DNA from 3 places in the Streptomyces desertarenae genome. Region 1 is predicted to be linked to each of the others. Evidence: predicted binding sites of a transcription regulator. Region 1 holds the regulator's gene; each other region holds the start of a gene.
The links. The regulator HrcA, encoded in region 1, represses chaperone genes, less so after heat shock. The targets are predictions, from matches to a motif close to TTNGCACTCNGNNNNNCNGAGTGCNAA.
Positions count from the first base shown of each region.

Region 2: a site for HrcA is predicted at 4,092-4,118, ahead of groL (chaperonin GroEL). Genes of this name have one in related genera too.
Region 3: a site for HrcA is predicted at 2,249-2,275, ahead of groES (co-chaperone GroES). Genes of this name have one in related genera too.

Region 1 is NZ_JBHUFU010000001.1:130,739-140,570, forward strand. Features, by position in the region: gene ACFSJS_RS00520 (AMP-dependent synthetase/ligase) at 1-462, shown strand, start outside; gene hemW (radical SAM family heme chaperone HemW) at 515-1,756, opposite strand; gene ACFSJS_RS00530 (DUF3097 domain-containing protein) at 1,817-2,662, opposite strand; gene ACFSJS_RS00535 (MBL fold metallo-hydrolase) at 2,797-3,510, opposite strand; gene hrcA (heat-inducible transcriptional repressor HrcA) at 3,707-4,723, shown strand; gene dnaJ (molecular chaperone DnaJ) at 4,724-5,854, shown strand; gene ACFSJS_RS00550 (nitronate monooxygenase) at 5,954-7,057, shown strand; gene ACFSJS_RS00555 (16S rRNA (uracil(1498)-N(3))-methyltransferase) at 7,054-7,803, shown strand; gene ACFSJS_RS00560 (histidine triad nucleotide-binding protein) at 7,891-8,265, shown strand; gene ACFSJS_RS00565 (ribonuclease Z) at 8,282-9,190, shown strand; gene ACFSJS_RS00570 (glucarate dehydratase family protein) at 9,471-9,832, shown strand, end outside.
Region 2 is NZ_JBHUFU010000001.1:735,190-745,021, reverse strand. Features, by position in the region: gene ACFSJS_RS03300 (glucosyl-3-phosphoglycerate synthase) at 46-1,002, opposite strand; SAM riboswitch class I at 1,494-1,636, shown strand; gene thrC (threonine synthase) at 1,655-2,935, shown strand; gene ACFSJS_RS03290 (MoaD/ThiS family protein) at 2,932-3,210, shown strand; gene ACFSJS_RS03285 (cold-shock protein) at 3,729-3,932, shown strand; gene groL (chaperonin GroEL) at 4,307-5,935, shown strand; gene ACFSJS_RS03275 (alanine/glycine:cation symporter family protein) at 6,213-7,694, shown strand; gene murQ (N-acetylmuramic acid 6-phosphate etherase) at 7,835-8,824, opposite strand; gene ACFSJS_RS03265 (MurR/RpiR family transcriptional regulator) at 9,020-9,832, opposite strand, start outside.
Region 3 is NZ_JBHUFU010000006.1:86,924-96,755, forward strand. Features, by position in the region: gene ACFSJS_RS11950 (MFS transporter) at 1-692, opposite strand, end outside; gene ACFSJS_RS11955 (class I SAM-dependent methyltransferase) at 911-2,113, opposite strand; gene groES (co-chaperone GroES) at 2,423-2,734, shown strand; gene groL (chaperonin GroEL) at 2,842-4,467, shown strand; gene ACFSJS_RS11970 (SDR family NAD(P)-dependent oxidoreductase) at 4,654-5,424, opposite strand; gene ACFSJS_RS11975 (MOSC domain-containing protein) at 5,481-6,176, opposite strand; gene ACFSJS_RS11980 (WhiB family transcriptional regulator) at 6,394-6,702, opposite strand; gene ACFSJS_RS11985 (response regulator transcription factor) at 7,090-7,701, shown strand; gene ACFSJS_RS11990 (sigma-70 family RNA polymerase sigma factor) at 8,059-8,655, shown strand; gene guaB (IMP dehydrogenase) at 8,846-9,832, shown strand, end outside.

The DNA of each region.
Region 1 (9,832 bases):
GACGACGGCTACCTGCGGATCACCGACCGCAAGAAGGACCTGATCAAGACGTCCGGCGGCAAGTACATCGCCCCGGCGGAGGTCGAGGGGCGGTTCAAGGCGATCTGCCCGTACGTCTCCAACATCCTGGTGCACGGCGCCGACCGGAACTTCTGCACCGCGCTCATCGCGCTCGACGAGCCGTCCATCATGGGCTGGGCGGCCGAGCACGGCCTGGGCGGCCGGAGCTACACGGAGGTCGTCTCCTCCGACGAGGTGCACGAGCTGGTCGACGGGTACGTCCGGCGCCTCAACGCCGACCTCCAGCGCTGGCAGACGGTCAAGAAGTTCCGCATCCTGCCGCGCGACCTGGACGTCGAGCACGGCGACCTCACCCCGAGCCTGAAGCTGAAGCGGCCCGTGGTGGAGCGCGAGTTCGGCCACCTCATCGAGGAGATGTACGCCGGCACCCGCGAGGGCTGAGGAGGCACGGGGCGGCCCGGCGGAGCCGGCCGCCCCGCCCCCGGCCGGGCGGTCAGTCCACCAGGTCGCGGACCACCGCGTCCGCCAGCAGCCGGCCTCGCAGGGTGAGCGCCGCACGCCCCCGCCCGTACGCCTCCGGGCGCAGCAGCCCGTCGGCCAGCGCCCGCTCGGCCGCCCGCGCTCCCGCCGGGGCGAGGACGTCCAGGGGCACGCCGTCCTCCAGGCGCAGCTCCAGCAGGATCCGCTCCACCCGGCGGTCCTCGGCGCCCAGCACCTCGCGGCCCGCCCCCGGCGAGCGTCCCTCGGTGAGGGCCTGGGCGTACGCGCCGGGGTGCTTCACGTTCCACCAGCGCACCCCGCCGACGTGGCTGTGCGCGCCGGGGCCCGCGCCCCACCAGTCGGCGCCGGTCCAGTACAGCTCGTTGTGGCGGCAGCGGGCCGCCTTCGACGTCGCCCAGTTGGACACCTCGTACCAGCCGAAACCGGCCGCCGACAGCACCTCCTCGGCGATCAGGTAGCGGTCGGCGTGCACGTCGTCGTCCGTCATCGGCACCTCGCCGCGCCGGATGCGGGCGGCCAGCCGCGTGCCGTCCTCCACGATCAGCGCGTACGCCGAGACGTGGTCGGGCCCGGCACCGACCGCGGCCTCCAGCGAGGCGCGCCAGTCGTCGTCGCTCTCGCCCGGGGTGCCGTAGATCAGGTCCAGGTTGACGTGCTCGAACCCCGCGGCGCGGGCCTCGGCCACGCATGCCTCGGGGCGGCCGGGCGTGTGGGTGCGGTCCAGGACGGCCAGCACGTGCCGGCGGGCGCTCTGCATGCCGAAGGAGATCCGGTTGAAGCCCGCCTCCCGCAGCCGGGCCAGGTACGCCGGGTCGACGGAGTCGGGGTTGGCCTCGACGGTGACCTCCGCCCCGTCCGCCAGGCCGAACTCCTCGCGGATCGCGGCCAGCATCCGCCCCAGGTCGCCGGCGGGGAGCAGGGTCGGGGTGCCGCCGCCGACGAAGACCGTCTCCACCGTGCGGGGGTCGTCGCCCAGCACCTTGCGGGCCAGCCGCACCTCCTCGGCCAGGACGTCCGCGTACTCCTCCTGGGAGGCCCGCGCACCGCCCGGACCGCGCAGCTCGCTCGCGGTGTAGGTGTTGAAGTCGCAGTAGCCGCAGCGCGTGGCGCAGTACGGGACGTGCAGGTAGAAGCCGAGCGGGCGCCGCGCGGCGCCCGCCAGGGCGTGCGCGGGCAGTGTTCCGTCGGTGGGGACGGGCTCGCCGTCGGGCAGTGCGGAGGGCATGGGGTCCATTGTCCGGCATCCGGCCCCGTACCCGGACGGGCCGGACGCCGCACCGTGCCCGCGGGGGGCTCACGGACCGGCGGGGCCGCCCACCGTGACGTGGTCGATCAGCCGCTCCACCGGCCCGAGCAGCCCCGGCTCCAGATCGGTGTAGCTGCGCACGCTCCCCAGGATCCGCTTCCAGGCCGCGCCGGTGTTCTCCGGCCAGCCCAGGGCCCGGCACACGCCCGTCTTCCAGTCCTGGCCGCGCGGGACGCGGGGCCAGGCGTCGATGCCCAGGGCCGACGGCTTGACCGCCTGCCAGACGTCCACGTACGGGTGCCCGACGACCAGCACGTCCTCGCCGGACACCCGCTCGGCGATCCGCCACTCCTTGGAACCGGGCACCAGGTGGTCCACCAGCACCCCCAGCCGGGCCTCGGGGGTGGGGCCGAAGGCCTCCACGACGGCCGGCAGGTCGTCGACGCCCTCCAGGTACTCCACGACGACGCCCTCGATCCGCAGGTCGTCGCCCCAGACCTTCTCCACCAGCTCCGCGTCGTGGCGCCCCTCCACGTAGATGCGCCCGGCGCGCGCCACCCGGGGGCGGGAGCCGGGCACGGCGATCGAGCCGGACGCCGTGCGCCGGGGCGCGACCGGGGCGGGCGGCCGCGCCGACGCGGGCCGCACCAGGGTGACGGCCTTCCCCTCCAGCAGGAAGCCGCGCGGTTCCAGGGGGAAGACGCGGTGCCTGCCGAACCGGTCCTCCAGGGTGACGGTGAGGCCCTGGGCCGTCTTCTCGCAGCGCACCACCGCGCCGCAGAAGCCGGTCGTGACCTCCTCCACCACCAGGCCCGGCTCGGCGGGCACCTCGGGCGCGGGCCTGCTGCGCTTCCAGGGAGGGGTCAGGTCGGGGCCGTACTGTCTGCTGCGCATGCGCTCATTCTGTTACGCGCCCCCCGCGGCGAAACCCCGGCGGGCCGCGCCCGGGCCGGACCCGGACGGGCCGCGGGCCGGCGCCGCGGGCCGGCGCCGCGATCCGGCGCCCCGCGCGCCTGCCCGCGGCGCCCCTACACGACGCCGAACCGCCGCGCCAGCGACTCGCGCTGCTCCCGGACGAAGGAGGCGTCCACCACCGCTCCGTGGCCGGGCACGTACACCGCGTCCTCGCCCCCCAGGGCGAGCAGCCGGTCCAGGGCGGCCGGCCAGTGGGCGGGGTGGGCGTCCGGGCCCGCCTGCGGCGCGCCGGACTCCTCCACCAGGTCCCCGCAGAAGACGACGTCCCGCCCGCCCCGGACGCCGGGGACCACGACGGCCAGGTCGTACGCGGTGTGCGCGGGGCCGACGTTGGCCAGCAGCACCTCCCGCCCGCCCAGCGCGACGGTCAGCTCGCCGACCACCCGGTGGTGCGGGTGGACGAGCACGTCGACGGCCTCGGCAGCCTCCTCGCGGTCCATGCCGTGCCGCACGGCGTCGTCCCGCAGCTCGTCCTTCGACCGGGCCAGCCACTCGTCGGCCCCCACGGCGGCGTAGACCTCCACCCCGGCGAAGGCCGCCGAGCCCAGGACGTGGTCGAAGTGCGGGTGGGTCAGCGCGACGTGGGTGGCCGGGCGGCCGAGGAGCCGGCGCAGCCCCCGCCGCAGCCCCGCGCCCTCGCGCAGGCTCGCGCCGGTGTCGACCACCAGCACCCCCGCCTCGCCCGCGACGGCGCCGACCGTCTCGTCCCAGCCGGGCATGCGGCGGCGCACGACTCCGGGCGAGAGATCTTCCCAATCGGTCTCCATACGGCGACGCTAGCGCCATCGTGCGGGTGACGCCCGTCCGACGGCGGCCGCGGCCGGTTTGCCTCTCCGTCCGGGGCCGCCCTTGCCCTGGCCGTGGTCACCGGCCGTACACTGGCCCAGGGACGCTGGCACTCACCGGCTGAGAGTGCCAGGCAGGGAAGCGGAAGAGGAACGGCCGGACGGGAGGTGCGCCCACATGCTCAGCGAACGCAGACTGGAGGTCCTGCGCGCCATCGTCCAGGACTACGTCGGCACCCAGGAACCCGTGGGCTCCAAGGCCCTGACCGAACGGCACAACCTCAAGGTCTCCCCGGCCACCGTGCGCAACGACATGGCGGCGCTGGAGGAGGAGGGGTACATCGCCCAGCCGCACACCAGCGCCGGCCGCATCCCCACCGACAAGGGCTACCGGCTGTTCGTCGACAAGCTGGCGAGCGTCAAGCCCCTGTCGAAGCCGGAGCGCCGGGCGATCCAGAACTTCCTGGAGGGCGCCGTCGACCTCGACGACGTCGTCAGCCGCACCGTGCGGCTGCTGGCCCAGCTCACCCGCCAGGTGGCGGTCGTCCAGTACCCCTCGCTGACCCGCTCGACCGTGCGCCACGTCGAGCTGCTGCTCCTCGCCCCCGCGCGTCTGATGCTCGTGCTGATCACGGACACCGGGCGGGTCGAGCAGCGCGTCGTGGAGTGCCCGGCCCCCATCTCCGAGACGTCACTGGCGGACCTGCGCGCCCGCCTCAACAGCCGGGTGGTCGGGGAGCGCTTCTCCGAGGTGCCCAAGCTGGTGCAGGACCTGCCGGACTCCTTCGACCAGGAGGACCGCGGTACGGTCTCCACCGTGCTGGCGACCCTGCTGGAGACCCTGGTGGAGGAGACCGAGGAGCGGCTGATGATCGGCGGCACCGCCAATCTCACCCGCTTCGTGCACGACTTCCCGCTGACCATCCGGCCGGTGCTGGAGGCGCTGGAGGAGCAGGTCGTGCTGCTCAAACTGCTGGGGGAGACCCAGGAGCCCGGCATGACGGTGCGCATCGGACATGAGAATGCTCACGAGGGGCTGACGTCCACGTCGGTCGTCTCGGTCGGTTACGGTTCGGGCGACGAGGCGGTCGCCAAGCTCGGCGTGGTCGGACCGACCCGCATGGACTACCCCGGAACGATGGGAGCGGTACGCGCAGTGGCACGTTACGTCGGACAGATCCTCGCGGAGTCGTAAGTGGCGACGGACTACTACGCGGTCCTGGGCGTGCAGCGCGATGCCTCGCAGGACGAGATCAAGAAGGCATTCCGGCGGCTCGCACGCGAGCTGCACCCGGACGTGAACCCGGACCCGAAGACGCAGGAGCGGTTCAAGGAGATCAACACCGCCTACGAGGTGCTCTCCGACCCGCAGAAGAAGCAGATGTACGACCTCGGCGGCGACCCGATGGGCGGCGCCGGGGCGCGGGGCGCGGGCTTCGGCGCGGGCTTCGGGAACTTCTCCGACATCATGGACGCCTTCTTCGGCACCGCCTCGCAGCGCGGGCCGAGGTCCCGCACCCGGCGCGGTCAGGACGCCATGATCCGGCTCGACATCGAACTGGACGAGGCGGCCTTCGGCACCACGAAGGACATCCAGGTCGACACGGCGATCGTCTGCACCACGTGCAGCGGCGAGGGCGCGGCCCCCGGCACGTCGGCCCAGACGTGCGACATGTGCCGCGGCCGCGGCGAGGTGTCGCAGGTCACCCGCTCCTTCCTGGGCCAGGTCATGACCTCGCGCCCCTGCCCGCAGTGCCAGGGCTTCGGCACGGTCGTGCCGAACCCGTGCCCGGAGTGCGCCGGTGACGGCCGCGTCCGCTCGCGGCGCAGCCTGACGGTGAAGATCCCGGCCGGCGTGGACAACGGCACCCGCATCCAGCTCGCCGGGGAGGGCGAGGTGGGCCCGGGCGGCGGTCCGGCGGGCGACCTGTACGTGGAGATCCACGAGGTCCCGCACCCGGTCTTCCAGCGGCGCGGCGACGACCTGCACTGCACGGTCACCCTCCCCATGACGGCCGCGGCGCTGGGCACCAAGGTGCCGCTGGAGACGCTGGACGGCCTGGAGGAGGTCGACATCAGGCCCGGCACCCAGTCCGGCCAGTCGATCCCGCTCCACCAGCGCGGTGTGACGCACCTGCGCGGCGGCGGCCGCGGCGACCTGATCGTCCACGTCGAGGTCCAGACCCCGTCCAAGCTCGACGCCGAGCAGGAGGAGCTGCTGCGGCGCCTGGCCAAGCTGCGGGGCGAGGAGCGGCCGACGGGCCAGTTCCAGCCCGGTCAGCAGGGGCTCTTCTCGCGGCTGAAGGACGCCTTCAACGGGCGCTGACGTCCCGGCGGGCGCCGGGCCGGCGGTCCGGCGCCCCGGGCGTGCGCCCGCGCGGTACGCGCCGCGCGGCGCCGCGCCCCGGCGTGGCAGGATGCCGTCATGCCCACCGCTCTGACCGCGTCCGCCGCGTTCGCCTCCTGGCTGGAGCATCCCGTCGTCCAGGCCCCCATGGCCGGGGGCCCCTCGTGCCCCGAGCTGGCCGCCGCCGTCTGCGGGGCGGGCGGGCTCGGCTTCCTCGCCGCCGGGCTCACCACCCCCGAGGCGATGCGCGAGGAGATCGGGCGGCTGCGGGAGCTGACCGGCCGCCCCTTCGGCGTCAACCTCTTCGTGCCGCAGCCCGGCGGCGGCTTCGAGGCGCAGGCCGCCGTCGCGGCCTACCGCGAGCGGCTCGCGGGCGAGGCCGCCCGGTACGGGACCGAGCCCGGACAGGCCGGCCCGGACGGCCGCGACGCCTACGAGGCCAAGCTGGCGGCCCTGCTGGACGACCCCGTGCCGCTGGTCTCCTTCACCTTCGGCTGCCCGCCGCGGGAGGTCCTGGCGGAGCTGGCGCGGGCGGGCAGCCTCACCGCGGTCACCGTCACCTCCGCGGCCGAGGCGCGCGCCTCGGCGGAGGCGGGGGCCGACCTCCTGTGCGTCCAGGGCGTGGAGGCGGGCGGCCACCGAAGCACGCACCGCGACGACCCCGGCGAGGCGGGCCCGGGCGCCGGGACCGGCCTGCTGACGCTGCTGGCGCAGGTCCGGGACGCCGTGTCCCTGCCGCTCGTCGCCGCGGGCGGGCTGATGCGCGGCGAGCAGATCGCCGCCGTGCTGGCCGCCGGAGCGGTGGCCGCGCAGCTCGGCACGGCGTTCCTGGCGTGCCCCGAGTCCGGGGCGCACCCGCTGCACAAGCGGGCCCTGACCGATCCCGCCTTCACCCGCACCGAGCTGACCCGCGCCTTCACCGGCCGTCCGGCGCGCGGGCTGGTCAACCGCTTCATGGCCGAGCACGGGCCCCACGCCCCCGCCGCCTACCCGCAGGTGCAGCAGGTGACCGCGCCGCTGCGCCGGGCCGCGGCGGCGGCGGGCGACCCGCAGGCCCTGCCGCTGTGGGCGGGCCAGGGCCACCGGCTGGTCCGGCCGCTGCCCGCCGCCGAGCTGGTCGGGGTGCTGGCCGGCGAGCTGGCGGCGGCCCGCGCCGCCCTCGCCGCCGGGAGGCCCGCATGACCGCGCCCGTCTTCGCCGTCGATCCCGGTGCCCTCGTCGGCGCGGCTCCCGGGGCCGTGCTGGCCCTGGACGGCCCCGAGGGCCGGCACGCCGTCGCGGTGCGGCGGCTGCGCGTCGGGGAGGAGGTCGTCCTCACCGACGGGCAGGGCACCGGAGCCTTCGGCACCGTCGCCGCCGTCGAGGGGAGGGAGCGGCTGGAGGTCGCCGTCGCCGAGGTGCGCACCGAGCCGGAGCCGCGTCCGCGGATCACCGTCGTCCAGGCGCTGCCCAAGGGCGACCGGGGCGAGCTGGCGGTGGAGACGATGACCGAGACGGGCGTGGACGCGATCGTGCCCTGGCCGGCGGCGCGCTGCGTGACGCAGTGGCGGGGCGAGCGCGGGGCGAAGGCGCTGCGCAAGTGGCGCAGCACGGCGCGCGAGGCGGGCAAGCAGGCCCGCAGGCTGCGCTTCCCCGAGGTGGCCGAGCCCGCGACCACCCGGCAGCTCCTGCCGCTGCTGTCCTCGGCCGCCTTCGCCGCCGTCCTCCACGAGGAGGGGGCCGAGCCGCTGGCCACCGCCGAACTGCCCGCCGGGGGCGACCTGGTGCTCGTCGTCGGCCCCGAGGGCGGGGTGGCGCCGGAGGAGCTGGAGGCGTTCGCCGGGGCCGGGGCGCGGCCGTACCGGCTGGGGCCGAGCGTGCTGCGCACCTCCACGGCGGGCACGGCCGCGGCGGCACTGCTGCTGGGGCGCACCGGCCGCTGGTCCTGATCCCCGGCCGGGGCGCGGGCGGGGTACGATCTCCACCGCGCACCCACAGCGGCCGGGTTCGACCACCCCTCAGCGAAAGGCGCCACCGTGGCGGAAGAACCGCAGGAAGACTGCCTGTTCTGCAAGATCGTCGCTGGTGATGTCCCGGCGACCGTCGTGCACGAGACCGACACCACGCTCGCCTTCCGGGACATCAACCCCCAGGCCCCCACGCACGTCCTGGTGATCCCCAAGGAGCACCACCCCGACGCCGCCGCCATGGCCGCCGCCTCCCCGCAGCTCGCCGCCGACGTGCTGCGCGCCGCGGGCGAGGTCGCGGAGAAGGAGAACATCGCCCCGCCCGGGGGCGCGACCGTCGGCTACCGCATCGTGTTCAACACCGGTGCGGGCGCCGGGCAGACGGTGTGGCACGCGCACGCCCACGTCCTCGGCGGCCGCGGCCTGAACTGGCCCCCCGGGTAAGGGGCCTCCTCCCCGCATGTCCGTACGGGAACTGGTCGTGCTGGGCACCGCCAGTCAGGTGCCCACCCGGCACCGCAACCACAACGGCTACGTACTGCGCTGGGACGGCGAGGCCCTCCTCTTCGACCCCGGCGAGGGCACCCAGCGCCAGATGCTCCGCGCGGGCGTGGCCGCCCACGACCTCACCCGGCTGTGCGTCACCCACTTCCACGGCGACCACTCGCTGGGTCTGGCGGGGGTGATCCAGCGCATCAACCTCGACCGGGTGCCCCACCCAGTCACGGCGCACTACCCGGCGAGCGGGCAGCGCTTCTTCGACCGGCTGCGGTACGCCACCGCCTACCGGGAGACGGTCGAGCTGCGCGAGGAGCCGGTGGCGGGGGACGGCGGCACGCTGGCCGCCACCGCCGGCTACACCCTCCTGGCACGCCGGCTCTCGCACCCGGTGGAGTCCTACGGCTACCGCCTGGTCGAGCCCGACGGGCGGCGGATGCTGCCCGAGCGGCTCGCCGCGCACGGCATCACCGGCGCCGACGTCGGCCGCATCCGGCGGGAGGGCGAGCTGCGCGGCACCTCCCTGGAGGAGGTGAGCGAGCCCCGGCCCGGACAGCGCTTCGCCTTCGTGATGGACACCCGGCTGTGCGACGCCGTCCACGAACTCGCCGAGGGCTGCGACCTGCTGGTCGCCGAGTCCACCTTCCTGGAGGCCGAGCGAGCCCTGGCCGAGGAGTACGGTCACCTCACCGCGGGCCAGGCCGCGTCCGTCGCGGCGGAGGCGGGCGTGCGGCACCTGGTGCTCACGCACTTCTCGCAGCGCTACGACGATCCGGCCGAGTTCGCCCGCCAGGCGCGGGAGGCCGGGTACCGGGGGGAGCTGACGGTGGCCGAGGACCTGGCGCGGGTGCCGGTGCCCCGGCGGCGCTGAGCGCCGCTCGCGCGAGGACCCCGGTCCGCTCCACCGGCCCGCGCCCTCCCGGCCGGGCACCGCCTGCGCCCGGTCCGCTCCTCCCGCCCGCACCGCCCCGTCGGCCTCCGCCCCGCGGCCCTTCCGGAAACCGGCGGGCACCCTTGACGGTCCCGATCCGCATACCTAGTCTCCGTTTCTGCACATGGACAGCGTTCATGTACGAGAACGGGCTGGTGGTGTCGGCCGCTCCGACCGCGGGCACCGGCGGCCCCGGCCCCCAGCCGACAGGAGTCGCCGGATGAAGGACCTGACCGTCACCGAGGTGCGCCTGACCCCGATCCTCGTCGCCGATCCGCCGCTGCTCAACACCCAGGGCGTCCACCAGCCGTACACTCCGCGACTGATCGTCGAGGTGGTCACGGCGGACGGCGTCACCGGCCTCGGCGAGACCTACGGCGACACCAAGTACCTGGAGGCGGCGCGCTCCCTCGCCGGACGGCTCCCCGGACGCTCGATCACCGATCTGAACGGCCTCCTCACCCTCGCCGAGGACGTCCCCCTGGACGGCCACACCGTCGACGGCTCCGTGGACGTGGGCGGGCTGCGCGGCGTCCAGACCGCCGACAAACTGCGGCTCTCCGTCGTCTCCGGCTTCGAGGT
Region 2 (9,832 bases), 600 kb from region 1:
GCGCAGGCCGCCACCGGCCGCCCCGGCCGCGGAGCCGCGCGGCGCTCAGGCCGCGCGGCGGCTGGTGTACTCCGGGACCGTGCGCATCGGCGGGCGCTCCTCGGTGTCCACCGGATGGGAGTGCGGTGTGAAGCCCCCTTCCGGCGAGCGGTCGAACTGCGTCAGCACCGGGCGTACCAGGCCCCCGCGCGCCTGCCGGGCGTGGGCGGTGCGCTGGATGGCGGCGGCCATCCGGCCCAGCGCCAGCCCGTCCTGGTTGCGGTGCCTGCGCACCCCGACGTCGACCTGGGCGAGCGCGTCCAGCCCGACGGTGTGCAGCGCGTCGATCAACAGGCCCAGCTCGACGCCGTAGCCGACGGGGAAGCTGAGCCGCTCCAGCAGGGAGCGGCGGGCCGCGTACTCGCCGCCCAGCGGCTGGACGAAGCCCGCCAGCTGCGGCCAGTACAGGTTGAGCAGGGGACGGGCCACCAGCTCGGTGACCCGGCCGCCGCCGACGTTGCTGTCGCCGAAGGCGCGGTCGTACATCGCCTTGACCATCGCCAGCGGCGGATCGGTCAGCAGCGGGCCGACGATCCCCGAGACGAACGTGGAGTCGAAGTCCCGCAGGTCCGCGTCGACGAAGCAGACGATCTCACCGCTGGTGGCCAGCAGCGAGCGCCACAGCACCTCGCCCTTGCCGGGCACGGTGGGCACCCGCGGCAGCAGCTCGTCGCGGTGCACCACCTTGGCGCCCGCGGCGGCCGCGACCTCCGAGGTGCGGTCCGTGGAGCCGGAGTCCACCACGACCAGTTCGTCGACCAGGGGCACGTCCTCGGTCATCAGGTCGCGGCGGATGGCGGCGACGATGTCACCGACCGTCGCCTCCTCGTTCAGCGCCGGAAGCACCACGCTCACGCTGCCCGCCGGTCCCGCCGCCCGCTTCGCGGCCAGCAGCCGGGGCAGCGGACGGTCGGCAGCGCTCCATGAGCGTCGCTCCAGCCAGTGGTCGACCTCATCCAGCACGTGCGCCTCCTGTCCTCGGCATCCTGGTCGGTTCCGCCGGTCCCAGGCATTCTGCGGGACCGGGATTTCCCGGATGTTCCCGGAGTGTTCTCGGCGTCGGTCGCGTCGGTCGCGTCGGTGGCGCGGTGACGTCCGGCGGTGCCGGTCCGCCGCCGTGCCCCCGAGACGGTTCTCCGGGCGGGTCCGCACCGTCGCGGTGTCGGATCCTGGTTGCCCGTCGGTGGCCCTTCATGCATGGTCACGGACAGGTTCTCCCGGTTCTCCCGGGGGCTTGCCCGGCGGGGCGCCGGGGCGCCCCGGAAGCGGCTCGCCGGGTGTTCCCGGGCCCTTCCGCACCCGGGGGCGGCCGGTCCGCCTCCGTCTCGCGGTTCGGACGGCCCCTGTGGCCGCCGAAGGCGTCGGTTACAGTCTTGGGCGACACACCGGTGTTCCGCATCTCGGGGGCCGGCGTGCACAAACGCCCCGGCCAGGGTATCGGCCGGGTGCCATACAGCTCATCCAGAGGGGCAGAGGGAACGGCCCGTTGAAGCCCCGGCAACCCTCCCGCCGGCACTCGTTCACAACAGTCCGAGGCCACGGTGGGGAAGGTGCCAATTCCGGCCCGCGGCGAAAGGCGCCACGGGGAAGATGAGGAGAAAGGGCCTCGCCATCCATGGCTGTGCAGACTGTTGGAAGCAGCACCGAAATCTCGCTCGGCCCCGCCGTGGCGCTCTCCTGCCGCGAGTGCGGTGAGCGTTTCCCGCTCGGGCCGGTCTTCGCCTGCGAGGCCTGCTTCGGCCCGCTGGAGATCGCGTACGACCTGCCCGGAGGCGACCCCGAGGCGCTGCGGGCGCGCATCGAGGCCGGGCCGAACAGCATCTGGCGCTACGCCCCGCTGCTGCCGGTGCCGGCCGACGTCGCGGACAAGCCCAACCTGAACCCGGGCTTCACCCGGCTGGTGAAGGCCGACAACCTCGCCCGCGAGCTGGGCGTCACCGGGCAGCTGCACGTCAAGGACGACTCCGGCAACCCCACCCACTCCTTCAAGGACCGGGTGGTGGCCATCGCCGTGGAGGCCGCCCGGGCCTTCGGCTTCACCACCCTGTCGTGCTCCTCCACCGGCAACCTGGCCGGCGCCGTCGGCGCCGCCGCGGCCCGCGCGGGCCTGCGCTCCTGCGTCTTCATCCCGCACGACCTGGAGCAGGGCAAGGTCGTGATGGCCGCGGTCTACGGCGGCGACCTGGTGGGCATCGAGGGCACCTACGACGACGTGAACCGCTTCTGCTCCGAGCTGATCGGCGATCCGCTCGGCGAGGGCTGGGGCTTCGTCAACGTCAACCTCCGCCCGTACTACGCGGAGGGCTCCAAGACCCTGGCGTACGAGATCTGCGAGCAGCTCGGCTGGCGGCTGCCGGACCAGATCGTCGTCCCGATCGCCTCCGGCTCCCAGCTCACCAAGATCGACAAGGGGCTGCGCGAGCTGGTGGCCCTGGGCCTGGTCGAGGACAGGCCGTACAAGATCTTCGGTGCCCAGGCCGAGGGCTGCTCGCCGGTGGCGCGGGCCTTCAAGGAGGGCCACGACGTGGTGCGGCCGGTGAAGCCGGACACCATCGCCAAGTCGCTGGCCATCGGCAACCCGGCCGACGGCCCCTACGTCCTGGACATCGCCCGCCGCACCGGCGGTGCCGTGGAGGACGTGAACGACGAGCAGGTCGTCGACGCGATCAAGCTGCTGGCCCGGACGGAGGGGATCTTCGCGGAGACCGCCGGCGGCGTGACCGTCGGCGTGACCAGGAAGCTGATCGAGACGGGCGCCCTGGACCCCTCCCTGACCACCGTCGTCCTCAACACCGGCGACGGCCTCAAGACCCTGGACGCGGTGGCCCCGACCACCGGACCGTCCGCGATCATCCGTCCGAACCTGGACTCCTTCCGAGAGGCTGGCCTGGCATGAGCGTCACCGTCCGTATCCCGACCATCCTGCGCGCCTACACCGGCGGGCGGGCCGAGGTGTCCGCCGAGGGCGCCACGCTCGCCGAGGTCATCGCCGATCTGGAGAAGAACCACCAGGGCATCTCCGCGCGGGTGCTGGACGACTCCGGCAAGCTGCGCCGCTTCGTGAACGTCTACGTCGACGACGACGACGTCCGCTTCGCCGACGGCCTCCAGACGGCGACGCCGGACGGCGCGGGCGTCTCGATCATTCCGGCCGTCGCGGGCGGCTGCTGACCGGCCCCTCCGCGGCCGGCCCCTCCGGGCCGGCTCCGGCCCGTACGGGCGCGCCGCGCCCACCCGCGCACGCGGCCCCGCCACCGGCGCTTCGACCAGCCGGGGGCGGGGCCGCGTGCGTGTGCGCCCCACCTGGTCCGGTCCCGTCCCCGGTGGTGAACGGAATTGGTAATTCCGGCCTCGGAAGAGCGGTAGAGTGAGCACGCCTCCCCCCGAACGTGCGCTTCAGCGCCCATGAGAACGCGACAACTTGTGCGCGAATTTGCCGCGGCAATTGTCGTGTTGGTCCGCTATGCCCGGCCCGAGTTGCCCTGCTTCGCCACCGTTCATCTGGTTATCGGCAATCCGGCGTGACCGGAATTCTCGTCGGACAGACCTGTTGCGGAGGGCGTCCGCCCAGATACATTCGGCCGCGGTCGACGCGTTCCGGCGCACACCCCCTCTCGCCGGGGGGTGACTTCTGACCCGGGTCCGCGGAGTGCGGATTCGTGCAAGGGCCAGCAATAGGGGAGTTAGGAATGGCTCAAGGCACCGTCAAGTGGTTCAACGCGGAGAAGGGCTACGGCTTCATCGCGGTCGACGGTGGGGCGGACGTGTTCGTCCACTACAGCGCGATCCAGATGGACGGCTACCGCACCCTTGAGGAAGGGCAGCGGGTCGAGTTCGAGATCTCGCAGGGCCAGAAGGGCCCGCAGGCGGACATGGTCCGCGTGACGGCCTGAAGCGCCGGGCCGCGCACGCAACGCACCACGGACGAAACAAGCACCGAGACGGCACAGGAGGGCCCGCATCCCCGGCAGGGGGTGCGGGCCCTCCCGTCTGCCTCCCGTCTGCCCTCCCGTCTGTGCGGCCGGGCGCGTGGGGCGCGCACGCCCGACGCGCTTGCACTCGCGGGGGTCGAGTGCTAATCATTGGCGTTAGCACTCTGAAGGTGAGAGTGACAGCAGCAGGACCGGTTCGGTGAGGTCCGAGAGCCCGGCGGAGCAAGGAGCCTCCGGGCTGGAGGGCCGTCCGTCGCGGGCGCCAGAGCGGTCCGGAGAAATCCAACCCCGCCCCTGGCCTTCGGCATGGGGAACCCCAGGGAGGACCACTTCACATGGCCAAGATCATCGCGTTCGACGAGGAGGCGCGGCGCGGCCTCGAGCGCGGGATGAACCAGCTCGCCGACGCCGTCAAGGTCACGCTCGGCCCCAAGGGCCGCAACGTCGTCCTTGAGAAGAAGTGGGGCGCCCCCACGATCACCAACGATGGTGTCTCCATCGCCAAGGAGATCGAGCTCGAGGACCCGTACGAGAAGATCGGCGCCGAGCTGGTCAAGGAGGTCGCCAAGAAGACGGACGACGTCGCCGGTGACGGTACGACCACCGCGACCGTCCTCGCCCAGGCGCTCGTCCGCGAGGGCCTGCGCAACGTCGCCGCCGGCGCCAACCCGATGGCCCTCAAGCGCGGCATCGAGAAGGCCACCGAGGCCGTCTCCGCCGCCCTGCTGGAGCAGGCCAAGGAGGTGGAGACCAAGGAGCAGATCGCCTCGACCGCCTCCATCTCCGCCGCCGACACCCAGATCGGCGAGCTGATCGCCGAGGCGATGGACAAGGTCGGCAAGGAAGGCGTCATCACCGTCGAGGAGTCGCAGACCTTCGGCCTGGAGCTCGAGCTCACCGAGGGCATGCGCTTCGACAAGGGCTACATCTCCGCCTACTTCGCCACCGACATGGAGCGGATGGAGGCGGTCCTGGAGGACCCCTACATCCTGATCGCCAACCAGAAGATCTCCGCGGTCAAGGACCTGCTGCCGCTCCTGGAGAAGGTCATGCAGGCGGGCAAGCCGCTGCTGATCATCGCCGAGGACGTCGAGGGCGAGGCCCTGTCCACCCTGGTGGTCAACAAGATCCGCGGCACCTTCAAGTCCGTCGCCGTCAAGGCCCCGGGCTTCGGCGACCGCCGCAAGGCCATGCTGGGCGACATCGCCATCCTCACCGGCGGCCAGGTCATCTCCGAGGAGGTCGGCCTCAAGCTGGAGAACGCCGGTCTGGAGCTGCTGGGCCGCGCCCGCAAGGTCGTCATCACCAAGGACGAGACCACCATCGTCGACGGTGCCGGCGACAGCGAGCAGGTCAACGGCCGGGTCAACCAGATCCGCGCCGAGATCGAGAACTCCGACTCCGACTACGACCGCGAGAAGCTCCAGGAGCGTCTGGCGAAGCTGGCCGGCGGCGTGGCCGTCATCAAGGCCGGTGCCGCCACCGAGGTCGAGCTCAAGGAGCGCAAGCACCGCATCGAGGACGCCGTCCGCAACGCGAAGGCCGCCGTCGAGGAGGGCATCGTCGCCGGTGGTGGCGTGGCCCTGCTCCAGGCGTCCAACGTCTTCGAGAAGCTGGAGCTGGAGGGCGACGAGGCCACCGGTGCCGCCGCGGTCAAGGCCGCGCTGGAGGCCCCGCTGAAGCAGATCGCGGTCAACGCCGGCCTCGAGGGCGGCGTCATCGTGGAGAAGGTGCGCAACCTGACCCCGGGCCACGGCCTGAACGCCGCGACCGGCGACTACGTGGACATGATCGCCGAGGGCATCATCGACCCGGCCAAGGTCACCCGCTCCGCGCTGCAGAACGCCGCCTCCATCGCGGCGCTCTTCCTCACCACCGAGGCCGTCATCGCCGACAAGCCGGAGAAGGCCGCGGCCGGTGCCGACGCCGCCGCCGGTGGCATGGGCGGTGGCATGGACTTCTGATCCGCCCTGGGGACCGGGCACGCCGCCCGGTCCCCGCGAGCGGATCGGCCGTCCGGCCGTACGCGCGGTTCCCGCACACGGGCGGGGGCGGCACCCCTCGGGTGCCGCCCCCGCCCTCGCCGTTGTCCGGAATGTGAGATTCGGCACCGGAACGCCGACTGTTGCGGGCCCCGGACCGGCAGATAGCCTCCCGGAGGCCGCTCGCGGAGGTGCCCTTCCCCCGCTCGCCGCGGACGGCCCGCGCAGCCGATCCCCCCCTCCGATCCTGGACGACGCAATGAGCACGATCGACACGGTGGTCGTAGAGATCAACGACCACTTCTGGACCTATCTGCTGATTCCCCTGGTGGCCGGGGCGGGTCTGTACTTCACCCTCCGCTCCAGGGCCCTCCAGTTCCGGCTGCTCCCGGAGATGCTCCGGGTGGTGAAGGAGCGGCCCGGGAACCAGGCCGGCAGGCCCCGGCCCGTCTCCGCCTTCGGCGCCTTCACCATCTCCGCCGCCGCCCGGATCGGCACCGGCAACGTCGCCGGTGTCGCCAGCGCCATCACCGTCGGCGGGCCCGGTGCGGTCTTCTGGATGTGGGTCATGGCGGTCGTCGGCGGCGCCTCCTCCTTCGTGGAGTCCACCCTCGCCCAGCTGTACAAGGTGCGCGACCGCGGCAAGGGCGGCGAGGGCACCTACCGCGGCGGTCCCGCGTACTACATGCAGCGCGGCCTGGGCCGGCGCTGGCTCGGCGTGCTCTTCGCCGTGATCATCACCCTGACCTTCGGGCTGGTCTTCACGGCCGTGCAGTCCAACACCATCTCCACCGTCACCGCCGGGTCGCTCGGCGACGGGACCCCCGGCTGGTTCGCGCCGGTCGCGGGCGTGGCGCTGGCGGCGCTGCTGGGCCTCGCCGTGTTCGGCGGGGTGCGGCGGATCGCCTCGGTCACGCAGGTGCTCGTGCCGGTGATGGCGGTCGTGTACCTGCTGGTCGGCCTCGCCGTCGTCGTGCTCAACGTCTCCGAGGTGCCGCGCGTCATGGCCGACATCGTCGGCGGCGCCTTCGGCCTGCGCGAGGTGGTGGGCGGCGGCATCGGCGCCGCCATCCAGCAGGGCGTGCGCCGCGGCATGTTCTCCAACGAGGCCGGCCTGGGCTCCGCCCCCAACGCCGCCGCGGCGGCCGAGACCTCCCACCCGGTCAAGCAGGGCCTGGTGCAGACCCTGGGCGTCTTCTTCGACACCCTGGTGGTCTGCTCGATGACCGCCTTCATCATCCTCTCCACCAACCCCGAGCTCTCCGGCCGCCAGGGCGCCGACCTCACCCAGTCCGCGCTCCAGGAGACCCTGGGGAGCTGGGCGGGCCACCTGCTGACGGTGGTGGTCTTCATGCTCGCCTTCAGCTCCATGATCGGGAACTACTACTACGGCGAGTCCAACATCGAGTTCATCACCGGCAGGCGCTCGGTCATGCTCGGCTACCGCGGCCTGGTGCTGGCCGCCACCTTCCTGGGCGCGCTGGGCTCGGTGAGCGTGGTGTGGAACCTCGCCGACGTCACCATGGGCGCCATGGCGCTGGTCAACCTGCTGGCCATCCTGCCGCTGTCGGTGATCGCCTTCCGGCTGCTGGACGACTACCTCGCCCAGCGGCGCGACGGCCTCAACCCCGTCTTCACCCGCGACCGCCTGCCCGGTCTGACCGGGGTGGAGTGCTGGGAGCCGGCGGCCTCCGGCGCGCGCGGCGGGGAGGACGAGCCCCGGGCGACGACGACGCGCTGACCCGGACCGGCCGGGCCGGGCCCCGGCCCGGCCCCGGCTCACGGCCTCCGGCCCGCACACCCCTTCCGGTGCGGGCCGGAGGCCTCTGCGCGTCCGGGCGGGGAAGGGGCGGCCCCGTCACCGGGCGCCCTCGGCCCGGCTCAGCTCCGGGCGGCCTCCAGCGCCGCCCGCAGGTGTCCGCCCGACTCCCGCAGCAGCCGGGCGGCGGTGGGCCCGTCGACCTCGCCCAGGATGGTGAGGATGGCGTTCTTCACCTCGCCGTCGGTGTCGGCCAGCGCCGACTCGATCCGCTCGTCGCCGGCGCCCGTGGCCAGCGAGACGATCCGGCGCGAACGGGCCCGCAGCTTCTCGTTGGACGCCCGCACGTCGACCATCAGGTTCCCGTACGTCTTGCCCAGCCGGATCATGGTGATCGTCGAGATCATGTTGAGCACCAGCTTCTGGGCGGTGCCGGCCTTCAGCCGGGTGGAGCCGGTCAGCAGCTCCGGCCCGGTGACGACCTCGATGCCGTGCTCGGCGGCCGCCGCCAGCGGCGAGTTCGCGTTGCAGGACAGCCCGACCGTCAGCGCGCCCAGCCGGCGCGCGTGCTCCACCGCGCCCACGGCGTACGGGGTGCGTCCGGAGGCGGAGACGCCGACCACCACGTCGTCGGGGCCCACGCCCAGTCCGTCCAGGTCGGCGGCGGCCAGGTCGCCGCGGTCCTCGGCGCCCTCGGCGGCGCGCACCAGCGCCTCGGGGCCGCCCGCGATCACCCCCACGACCTGGGAGGGGGAGGTGTTGAACGTCGGCGGGCACTCGCTGGCGTCCAGCACGCCCAGCCGTCCCGCCGTGCCCGCCCCCGCGTAGACCAGCCGGCCGCCGCGCGCCATCCGCTCGGCGGTGGCGTCGATGGCGGCGGCGATGTTCGGGAGCTGGGCGGAGACGGCGGCCGGGACGGTGGTGTCCTCGCCGTTCATGATCCTGGCGATCTCCAGGGTGGGCAGCCGGTCGATCTCGGACAGCTCGCTGCGGAACGCCTCGGTGGTGAGGGTCTCCAGCTCGGCCCGGATCCGGTCGTAGGGGCCCTGCGGGGCGCCGTTCCGGGGGCTGCCGGGGGTTCCGTTGCCGGAGGCGGTCGGGGAGGAGGTCATCGGGGTGCGGCTCTTTCCGTTCTCGGTGGGCCGGGCGTCGGCCGGCCGTGGGCCGGGGCGGCCTCCCGTACCGGTGCCCGGAGGTGGGGGGTGGCGGGCGGTGCGTGGTGCCGCGGGACGGGCGGCGTGCTCTCGTCGTGCCGGTGGCGGGTGGTGCGCGGGGGCGCCGGTCCGGCGGGACCGGCGGCCCGGCGGTCAGCGCTGCCGGGGCGAGTGGCGGTGGGCCAGCGCCTCGTAGGACGCCGACAGGGCCGGGGCGGCCGTCTCGTAGGTGCGCTGGGCCACGCCGATGAACAGGCAGTCCACGACCAGGAGCTGGCCGGTCCGGCTGGACATGGCCGCCGGGCGCAGCTCGCTCTCGCGCGCCGTGGAGGTGGTCAGGACGTGGTCGGCGTACTGCGCTATCTCGCCGTCCGGCCGGCCGGTGACCGCCACGGTGGTGGCACCGTGGTCGAAGGCCACCCGCAGCGGCTCGATCACGTCCACCGTGCGGCCGGAGTGGGTCACCGCCACGGCGACGTCCCCGGCGCGCAGCTGCACGGCGGTGGTGACCGCCAGGTGCGGATCGGGGTGCGCGTGCGCGACCAGCCCGATGCGCAGCAGCTTCTGCACCAGATCCTGCGCGACCAGGGAGGAGGCGCCCACCCCGTAGACGTCGATCCGGCGGGCGGAGGCCATCGCGTGCACGGCCGCCTCGACCTGTCCCGGGTCGAGTCCGGCGGCGGTGTCGGCGAGGGTCTGCCGCTCGTCGTGGGCGAGCTTGGCTATGACGTCCTCGATGGGGTCGTTCACGGCGATGTCGGCGGTCACCGAGGGGGCCGCGCCGGACGCCTGCTGCGCGGCGAGCCCGGCCAGCGCCAGCCGCAGGTCCCGGTAGCCGGGGTAGCCCAGCAGGCGCGAGGTCCGCACGACGGTGGCCTCGCTGGTGCCGGTCCGCTCGGCCAGGCCGGTGACGGTGAGCTGCGCGCATCCGGCCGGATCGCCGGCGACGGCCTCGGCGACGCGCTG
Region 3 (9,832 bases), on a different contig from region 1:
GTGCCGACGATGGTGCCCCCGGCCACCAGGATCAGGGCGAGCAGCTGCACGGATCCGACGCGGATGGCCGAGCCCCCGCCGCCCGCCGCGTCGAGACGCTCCACCGGCGGTTCGGTGCGCTTCTGGGGTACGAAGAGCAGTACGCCCAGCACGAGGAACGCGGTGGCGACCAGCGGACCGGCCTCGGGGAAGAGGGCCGTGGACAGCGCGACCGACAGCGCGGGGCCCACGACGAAGGTCAGTTCGTCCACGACCGACTCCAGCGAGAAGGCGGTGTGGAGCCGGGGGGAGTCGCGGTAGACGTGCGTCCAGCGGGCGCGGACCATGGCGGCCATGTTGGGCAGCGTGCCCGCGAACACGGCGAAGAAGAAGAGGGTCCAGATGGGTGCGTCGTAGCGGGCGCACAGCAGCAGCGCGCCCATGGAGATCGCGCTCAGCCCGGTGGCGGGCGGCAGCACCCGGCCCTGGCCGGCCCGGTCCACCAGGCGGGAGACCTGCGGGCCGAAGAACGCCATGGAGAGCGTGAAGGTCGCGGAGACGGCGCCGGCGAGCCCGTACTCGCCGCGCATCTGCGACAGCATCGTGATGATCCCGATCCCGGTCATGGAGATCGGCATGCGGGCGAGGAAGCCGGCGGCCGAGAAGGCCACCGAGCCCGGGGCGCGGAACAGTTCGCGGTACGGATTGCCCATGGGAGTGCCTCCGGTCCGTCGGCGTGGTACGACCGAGAAAAAGTTGAACGGCCGCAAGACATTGAACGAGTGTTTCAGTTTCCACTCTACGCCGCGGCGGGACCGGCGTGTCAACCTCGTCACCGTCGGTCACGGGGAGGAAGCGCACGGGGAAGGCGGTGCCGGAGGGGAGGCGGACGCGTCCGGGCGGGGCCGCTCCGCCCGGGGGGGGGCGCGGGTCAGCGGACGGGGCGGCCCACGAGCATGGACGGGGCGCCCGCGACGCGGGTGAGGAAGACCGTGGCCGCGTTCGGCCCGGACGGCTTCACCTTGCGGCGCAGCTCCTCCGGCGCGACCGCCGAACCGCGCTTCTTGACGGTGAGCGCGCCCACGCCGCGCTCCCGCAGCAGCGCTTTGAGCCGCTTGACGTTGAAGGGCAGCACGTCGGTGATCTCGTACGCGCTCGCGTACGGCGTCGGGCGCGGCTCGTCGGAGGTGACGTAGGCGATCGTCGGGTCGATCAGGCGCCCGCCGACCTGGTCGGCCACCTCCGCCACCAGATGGGCGCGGACGACCGCGCCGTCCGGCTCGTACAGGTAGCGGCCGACCGGGCCGGCCGGCGGGTCGGGCAGGCCGGCGGAGGCCAGGGTGCGGGGGCCGGGCAGCAGCGTGGCGCGCACCCCTGGCTCCCCCGGCGGGAGGCCGAACCACAGCACGGCCTCCTTCACGTCGCCGCCGTCGGAGATCCACTCCGCCGCCGCGTCCCCGGGCACCGCCTCGTGCGGGATGCCCGGAGCGACCTTCAGCGCCGCGCACGGGGCCCGCCGGGCGGCCCCGACCGCCCAGGACAGCGGGGGCGAGTACGCCTCGGGGTCGAAGACCCGGCCGCGCCCGCCGCGCCGCGCCGGGTCGGCGAAGACGGCGTCGAAGCCGGCGGTGTCCACCTCCGCCACGTCCGCGCAGCGCACCTCGATGCGGTCGGCCAGGCCCAGCGCTTCGGCGTTGGCGCGGGCGACGGCGCAGGTCAGCGGGGAGCGGTCGACGGCCAGGACGTCGATCCCGGCGCGGGCGAGCGCGATGGCGTCGCCGCCGGTGCCGCAGCACAGGTCCGCCAGGCGGCGCACCCCGAGGGCGGCGAAGCGCCGGGCCCGGTAGGCGGCCACGCTCGCGCGGGTGGCCTGCTCGACGCCGTCGGGAGTGAAGTACATCCGGCCCGCGTCCTCCGGGCCGAACTTCGCCGCCGCCCGCTGCCGCAGCCGGGCCTGCGCGATGGCCGCCGAGACCAGTGCGGCGGGGTGGTCCCTGCGCAGCCGGGTGGCGACGGCCAGCTCCCGCCCGGGGTCGTGGTCCCGCAGCTCCGCCAGGAGGGCCTGCCCCTCGTCGGTCAGCAGGGCGCGGAAGGCGGCGACGGGGTCGGATCCGGGGTCGTTCGGCGCGTGCACCGGGCCATCATCGCAGCGGCCGCCCCCGGCGGGTGAACGGCCGGGGCCGGCGGCTCCCCGCAGGGCGGCGGACGGGCGCCGCGACGCGGTACGGGGGCCGGCCTGCCGGCGCAGCGGCGCGCAACGCGCCGTGCGTTGGCACTCCGGTTGACTGAGTGCTAACGCCCGCATAGTCTCGGACCTGGCACTCACCCATGGAGAGTGCCAATCCCAGCGACGGGCAGATCCGGCACCCGCGACGACGGATCTACCAGGTCGCCACCCCAGACATCCAAACCCCGTGAGATCTCCGAAGGGGGAGGTCGGATCGTGACGACCGCCACTAGCTCCAAGGTTGCCATCAAGCCGCTCGAGGACCGCATCGTGGTCCAGCCGCTCGACGCCGAGCAGACCACGGCCTCCGGCCTGGTCATCCCGGACACCGCGAAGGAGAAGCCCCAGGAGGGCACCGTCCTCGCCGTCGGTCCGGGCCGCTTCGAGGACGGCAACCGCCTGCCGCTCGACGTCAAGGTCGGCGACATCGTGCTGTACAGCAAGTACGGCGGCACCGAGGTGAAGTACAACGGCGAGGAGTACCTCGTCCTCTCCGCTCGCGACGTCCTCGCGATCATCGAGAAGTAAGCCACCGCGAAGACCGCCTTGTGATCCGCGCCCTGGTACCCGCGTCCGAGACGTCCGGGGCCGGGGCGCGGTTCCTTTGACGAGGACCCGAGAGGACCACAGCAGCCATGGCGAAGATCCTGAAGTTCGACGAGGACGCCCGTCGCGCCCTCGAGCGCGGTGTCAACAAGCTCGCCGACACCGTCAAGGTGACGATCGGTCCCAAGGGCCGCAACGTCGTCATCGACAAGAAGTTCGGTGCCCCGACCATCACCAACGACGGCGTCACCATCGCCCGCGAGGTCGAGGTCGAGGACCCGTACGAGAACCTGGGCGCCCAGCTCGTGAAGGAGGTGGCGACCAAGACCAACGACATCGCGGGTGACGGCACCACCACCGCCACCGTGCTGGCCCAGGCCCTGGTCCGCGAGGGCCTGCGCAACGTGGCCGCCGGCGCCTCCCCGGCCGCCCTGAAGAAGGGCATCGACGCCGCTGTCAAGGCCGTCTCCGACGACCTGCTGGCCACCGCCCGCCCGATCGACGAGAAGTCCGACATCGCCGCCGTCGCCGCCCTGTCCGCCCAGGACAAGCAGGTCGGCGAGCTGATCGCCGAGGCGATGGACAAGGTCGGCAAGGACGGCGTCATCACCGTCGAGGAGTCCAACACCTTCGGTCTGGAGCTGGACTTCACCGAGGGCATGGCCTTCGACAAGGGCTACCTGTCGCCCTACATGGTCACCGACCAGGAGCGCATGGAGGCCGTCCTCGACGACCCCTACATCCTGATCCACCAGGGCAAGATCTCCGCGATCGCGGACCTCCTGCCGCTGCTGGAGAAGATCATCCAGTCCAACAGCTCCAAGCCGCTGCTGATCATCGCCGAGGACGTCGAGGGCGAGGCCCTGTCCACGCTGGTGGTCAACAAGATCCGCGGCACCTTCAACGCGGTGGCCGTCAAGGCCCCGGGCTTCGGCGACCGCCGCAAGGCGATGCTGGGCGACATGGCGACGCTGACCGGCGCCACCGTGGTCGCCGAGGAGGTCGGCCTCAAGCTCGACCAGGTCGGTCTGGACGTGCTGGGCACCGCCCGCCGCGTGACCGTCACCAAGGACGACACCACCATCGTCGACGGTGGCGGCACGTCGGAGGACGTCGAGGCCCGCGTCGCGCAGATCAAGGCCGAGATCGAGACCACCGACTCCGACTGGGACCGCGAGAAGCTCCAGGAGCGCCTCGCGAAGCTGGCCGGCGGCGTGTGCGTCATCCGGGTGGGCGCGGCCACCGAGGTCGAGCTCAAGGAGAAGAAGCACCGCCTGGAGGACGCCATCTCCGCGACCCGCGCCGCGGTCGAGGAGGGCATCGTCTCCGGTGGCGGCTCCGCGCTGGTCCACGCCGCCAAGGTGCTGGAGGACAACCTCGGCAAGGACGGCGACGAGGCCACCGGTGTCGCGGTCGTCCGCCGCGCCGTGGTCGAGCCGATGCGCTGGATCGCGGAGAACGCCGGCCTGGAGGGCTACGTCATCACCTCCAAGGTGGCCGAGCTGGAGAAGGGCCACGGCTTCAACGCCGCCACCGGCGAGTACGTCGACCTGGTGAAGGCCGGCGTCATCGACCCGGTGAAGGTCACCCGCTCCGCGCTGGAGAACGCCGCCTCCATCGCCTCGCTGCTGCTCACGACCGAGACCCTGGTCGTGGAGAAGCCGGCCGAGGAGGAGCCGGAGGCCGCCGGCCACGGTCACGGCCACGCCCACTGACACCGGCGTCCGGTCCCGTTCCGCCCGCCCCGCCACGGGGCGCGGCGTCCCAGGGCCCGGCTCCCCCTCCCGCCGCGGGAGGGGGAGCCGGGCCCTCGCCGCGTACCGCCCGCCCCGCGCCGGAGCGCGCGGGGCGGGCGGGACGCCGTGGCCGGGAGGGCCGCCGGCGGCCCGGCGCGGCCCCGCTCACCTGGGGCTGAAGCGGCCGGTGGTGGAGGACGCGCGTCCCACCAGACCGCGCGGCGCCAGCCGGGCGATGCCCATCAGCGCCTTGTAGCGCGGGTCCGGGATCGACAGGGACTTGCCCCGGGCCAGGTCGGTCATGGCCGTGTCCACCACCCGGTCCGCGTCCAGCCACATCCAGCCCGGCACGTTCTCCGCGGCCATCCCGGCCCGCCGGTGGAACTCCGTGCGCACGAACCCCGGGCACAGCGCCATCAGCCGCACCCCCGACCTCCCCAGGTCCCGCGCCGCGCCCTGGGTGAACTGCACGACCCACGCCTTGGAGGCCCCGTAGGTGCCGCGCGGCAGGAAGGCCGCCACCGAGGCCACGTTGACGACGCCGCCGCGCCCGCGCTCCCGCATGACCTCCGCCGCGGCCGAGGTCAGCCGCAGCACGGCCTCGCAGTGCACCTTGAGCATCCGCAGCTCGTCCTCGACGGGGACCTCCAGGTAGCGGCCCCGGTGGCCGAAGCCCGCATTGTTGACCAGCAGGTCCACCGGGTGCCGGCGGTCGCCCAGCCGCTCCTCGACGGACGCGATGCCCTCGTCGGTGGCCAGGTCGGCGGCGAGCACGGACGCCTCGATGCCGTGCCGGTCGTGCAGCTCCGTGGCGTTGCGCCGCAGCCGTTCGGCGTCCCGGGCGACCAGCACCACGTCGTGGCCGTCGCGCGCCAGTCTGCGGGCGAAGGCGGCGCCTATGCCCGAGGTGGCTCCTGTGATCAGTGCAGTCGTCATGTGGGCACGCTATCCGGCCCGCCCCCGCCCGGTGGGGGCCGCGGGTGCCGGACGGGTCAGGAAGAGCGCCCCGCGGTGTACTTCAGCGCCTCCTCGCGGTCGCGCGCCGTCAGGGCGTCCCCGGCGGCCAGGACGCGGGGGAGGAGGTTCCGCTCGGTGGTCAGGGCGCGGAAGAGGAAGGCGGAGGAGACCTCGTGGTCCGGCCGGTGGACGATCTCGACCGGGTCTCCGGCGCGTATCTCCCCCGGCTCGACCACCCTGAGGTACGTCCCGGGGACGGCGGCCCGCGTGAACCGCTTGATCCACCCGGCTCCCCGCTCCGCCGGGGGGACGCCCGTCTCCTCCAGCCAGCCGGCGAAGGTGCGGCAGGGGATGCGCGGGCAGGAGACCTCCAGCAGCACCCGGGGGCCGACGCGCCAGCGCTCGCCGACCCGTGCGCCGCTGACGTCGACGCCGAGGGTCGTGAGGTTCTCGCCGAAGACGCCGTTCGGCAGCTCGCGGCCGAGCTCGTCCTCCCAGGCGTCCAGGTCCTCCCGGGCGTAGGCGTACACGGCCTGGTCGTCGCCGCCGTGGAAGCGCAGGTCGCCGATGGCGTCGCCGGCCAGGCCGCTGCCGCCCGTCCCCGGGGGGCCGGGGGCGGCCACCGCCACCGGGCCGTCGGCCGGCCGCTTGTCGATGCCGGTGACACCGGTGGGGGAGTTGGTGTAGCCGACGGGGCGGAGGGTGGCCAGGTTCACCGAGAGGATCCGCATGCCCGGCAGCCTAGAGGGGCGCCGCGGGGCGCGGCGACGGGATTCCGGGGGCCGGACGGCGGGTCCGTACGCGCCGCGGGAGGGCGGGGCCGGGGCGGGACGGCCCGGAGGCGGGGCGCGGGCCGGTGCCGGCGGCGCCTTCGCCGCCCCGGTCCGCCGGGCGCGTGGGCGCGCGGACGGGGCCGCCGTCCCGCGCGCGGGCGCGGATCCGCCCGGGTCACGCGCCGGCCGTGGTGCTCATCAGCCGGTTCCTGGCGCGCCCCATCAGCTCCTCCCGCTCGTCCTCGGTCAGGCCGCCCCATACTCCGTACGGCTCCCGCACGGTGAGGGCGTGGGTGGCGCACTCCGAGCGGACCGGGCAGCGCATGCACACCTCCTTGGCGGACGCCTCGCGCGCGCTCCGCGCCGCGCCGCGCTCCCCCTCGGGGTGGAAGAACAGCGAGCTGTCGACTCCTCGACAGGCGGCCAGCAGCTGCCAGTCCCACAGGTCGGCGTTGGGGCCCGGAAGACGGGAGAAATCTGCCATGGCTTGTCCTCTCGAAGCGAACTGATGCTGGTGAACCAGTCGAGAACAGTCACGACCGTACATCCACGGTATGAGTAGATGTAAATATGCATCTTGGCGATTCTCATGACAGACGCGACCAATAAAAAGAAAACCCGCCAAACAGGGCAAATGACGACACGGCCGCTGATCTGGGCCGGATAGTCCCTCCGTGTCGACTCGATCACGTAGGGTGTTGAAAGCGGGCGCCGAAGACCGTAACTCTTTCGGGTGACCGTCGTTGAGTGTGCGGAGGCGGTTGACGCGGACAAGTGCCGGACGGATGTCCGGAGCGGTCAACCGCACAGGTGACGATTCGTACCAGCCCTGGAGGCCAAAGGTGATGCGCATGAGCTGCGGAGGGCGACCATGACTTCCGTCCTCGTCTGCGACGACTCCCCGCTTGCCCGAGAGGCGCTGCGCCGCGCGGTGGCGACCGTGCCCGGCGTGGAACGTGTGACCACGGCGGCCAACGGCGAGGAAGTCCTCCGCCGCTGGGGCGCCGACCGCTCCGATCTCATCCTGATGGACGTCCGGATGCCCGGTCTGGGCGGTGTCGAGACGGTGCGCCGCCTGCTGTCGGCCGACCCGGGCGCCCGCATCATCATGCTGACCGTCGCCGAGGACCTCGACGGCGTGGCGCTGGCCGTCGCCGCGGGCGCCCGCGGCTACCTGCACAAGGACGCCTCGCGCGCCGAGCTGCGGGCCACGGTCACCCAGGCGCTGGCCGACCCCACCTGGCGGCTCGCGCCGCGCCGGCTGCGCTCGGCCGAGATGGGAGCGGCCCCCACGCTCACCGCCCGTGAGATCCAGGTGCTGGAGGGCATGAGCCACGGCCGCTCCAACGCCGAGATCGGGCGCGAGCTCTTCCTCTCCGAGGACACGGTGAAGACCCACGCGCGGAGGCTGTTCAAGAAGCTCGGGGCCTCCGACCGGGCACACGCCGTGGCGCTCGGGTTCCGCTGGGGCCTCGTCCGCTGAACCGGCGGCCGGCCCGTCCGGCGGGCCGTCCCCCGGTGCACACGCCCTTCCTGCCCGCGGACGGCGCGGGATGCGGGAGCGGGCGAGCCCCGGTGCTCCCCGCCCCGTCCGCCGCACGTCCGGAGGAGCCCCCCGTCGGCCTGGCCGACCGCGGACGACGGGGTCTCCGGGTGACGGACCGGTGTCGTAATCTGCCGTGTGCCGCATCCTGGATGTATGGAGTTCCTCGGGGACCGGACGGCCAGGCGTGAGGGGAGGGCGCAGGACGTGACAGCGAGTGCCCCTGCCCATAACGCTTCAGCGCACAACCGCGGACGGGGTGCGGCCGAACGGCCGCGGCGGGTGCACGATGGACCGATGCGCGACGACGAGACGTCCCCCGCGGCCGACGGGCCGGGGGAGATCGGTGCCCTCGTCCAGCGCGCCGTCGAGGGGGACGAGCAGGCCACCCACGACCTCCTCGCGCGCGTCCACCCGCTCGCGCTGCGCTACTGCCGCACACGTCTGACCCGGCTCCCCGGTGACGCTCGCCACTTCGTGGACGACCTCGCCCAGGAGGTCTGCCTGGCGGTGCTGTGCGCCCTGCCGCGCTACCGCGACACGGGCAAGCCCTTCGAGGCGTTCGTGGTGGCCATCGCCCAGCACAAGGTCGCCGACCTCCAGCGGGCCGCCATGCGCGGCCCCGGCAGTACGGCCGTCCCCTCGGACGAGATGCCCGAGCGGCCCGACGACTCCCTCGGCCCCGAGGAGCGCGCCCTGCTCAGCAGCGACGCGGAGTGGGCGAGGAAACTGCTGGCCAACCTCCCCGAGCACCAGCGCGAGCTGGTGCTGCTGCGCGTCGCGGTGGGGCTCACCGCGGAGGAGACGGGGCAGATGCTCGGAATGTCCCCGGGGGCCGTCCGTGTTGCCCAACACCGAGCCCTGTCGAGACTGCGCGCCCTCGCCGAGCAGTGACGGGGGGACCGCCGGCCCCGGCCGCCCCGCCGCACGAGTGCGGCGGGTGCACGGCCGGACGGCGGTCCGGGGCAGGCCGAACGATCCGGAGGAGGCGGTCCGGCTCGCGGGACACGGGGTACTCCCGAGCCCGTTAGCATGGACGTCCGCGCCGGGCAAGAGTATTGGGGAAGGTGCCATGGAAGGCGTCATGACCGACAACGTCGACGGAGTACCCGCGAAGTTCGCCGCGCTCGGGTTGACCTACGACGACGTGCTGCTGCTGCCGGGCGAGTCGGACATGGCCCCGCAGGACATCGACACCTCCTCGTACGTCTCCCGCAACGTCAGGGTGAACATCCCGCTGATCTCGGCGGCGATGGACAAGGTCACCGAGGCCCGCATGGCGATCGCCATGGCCCGGCAGGGCGGCGTCGGCGTACTGCACCGCAACCTCTCGATCGAGGACCAGGCCAACCAGGTCGACCAGGTCAAGCGGTCGGAGTCCGGCATGGTCACCGATCCGATCACCATCCGCCCGGACGCCACGCTGCGCGAGGCGGACGAGCTGTGCGGGCGCTTCCGGATCAGCGGCGTGCCGGTCACCGACGCCTCGGGCAAGCTGCTGGGCATCGTCACCAACCGCGACATGGCCTTCGAGACGGACCGCTCCCGCGAGGTCCGCGAGGTCATGACGCCGATGCCGCTGGTCACCGGCGGCGTCGGCATCTCCCGGGCGGACGCCATGGAGCTGCTGCGCCGCCACAAGATCGAGAAGCTGCCGCTGGTCGACGGCGAGGGCGTCCTCAAGGGCCTGATCACCGTCAAGGACTTCGTCAAGGCCGAGAAGTACCCGAACGCCGCCAAGGACGCGGAGGGCCGCCTCATCGTCGGCGCGGCGGTCGGCGTCGCCGGCGACGCCTTCGAGCGGGCCCAGGCCCTGATCGAGGCGGGTGCCGACTTCATCGTCGTGGACACCGCGCACGGCCACTCCAGGCTGGTCGGCGAGATGGTCGCCAAGATCAAGTCCAACTCCTCGGTCGACGTGGTCGGTGGCAACGTCGCCACCCGCGACGGGGCCCGGGCCCTGATCGACTCCGGAGCCGACGGCGTCAAGGTCGGGGTCGGCCCCGGTTCGATCTGCACCACCCGCGTGGTCGCCGGCATCGGCGTCCCGCAGGTCACCGCCATCTACGAG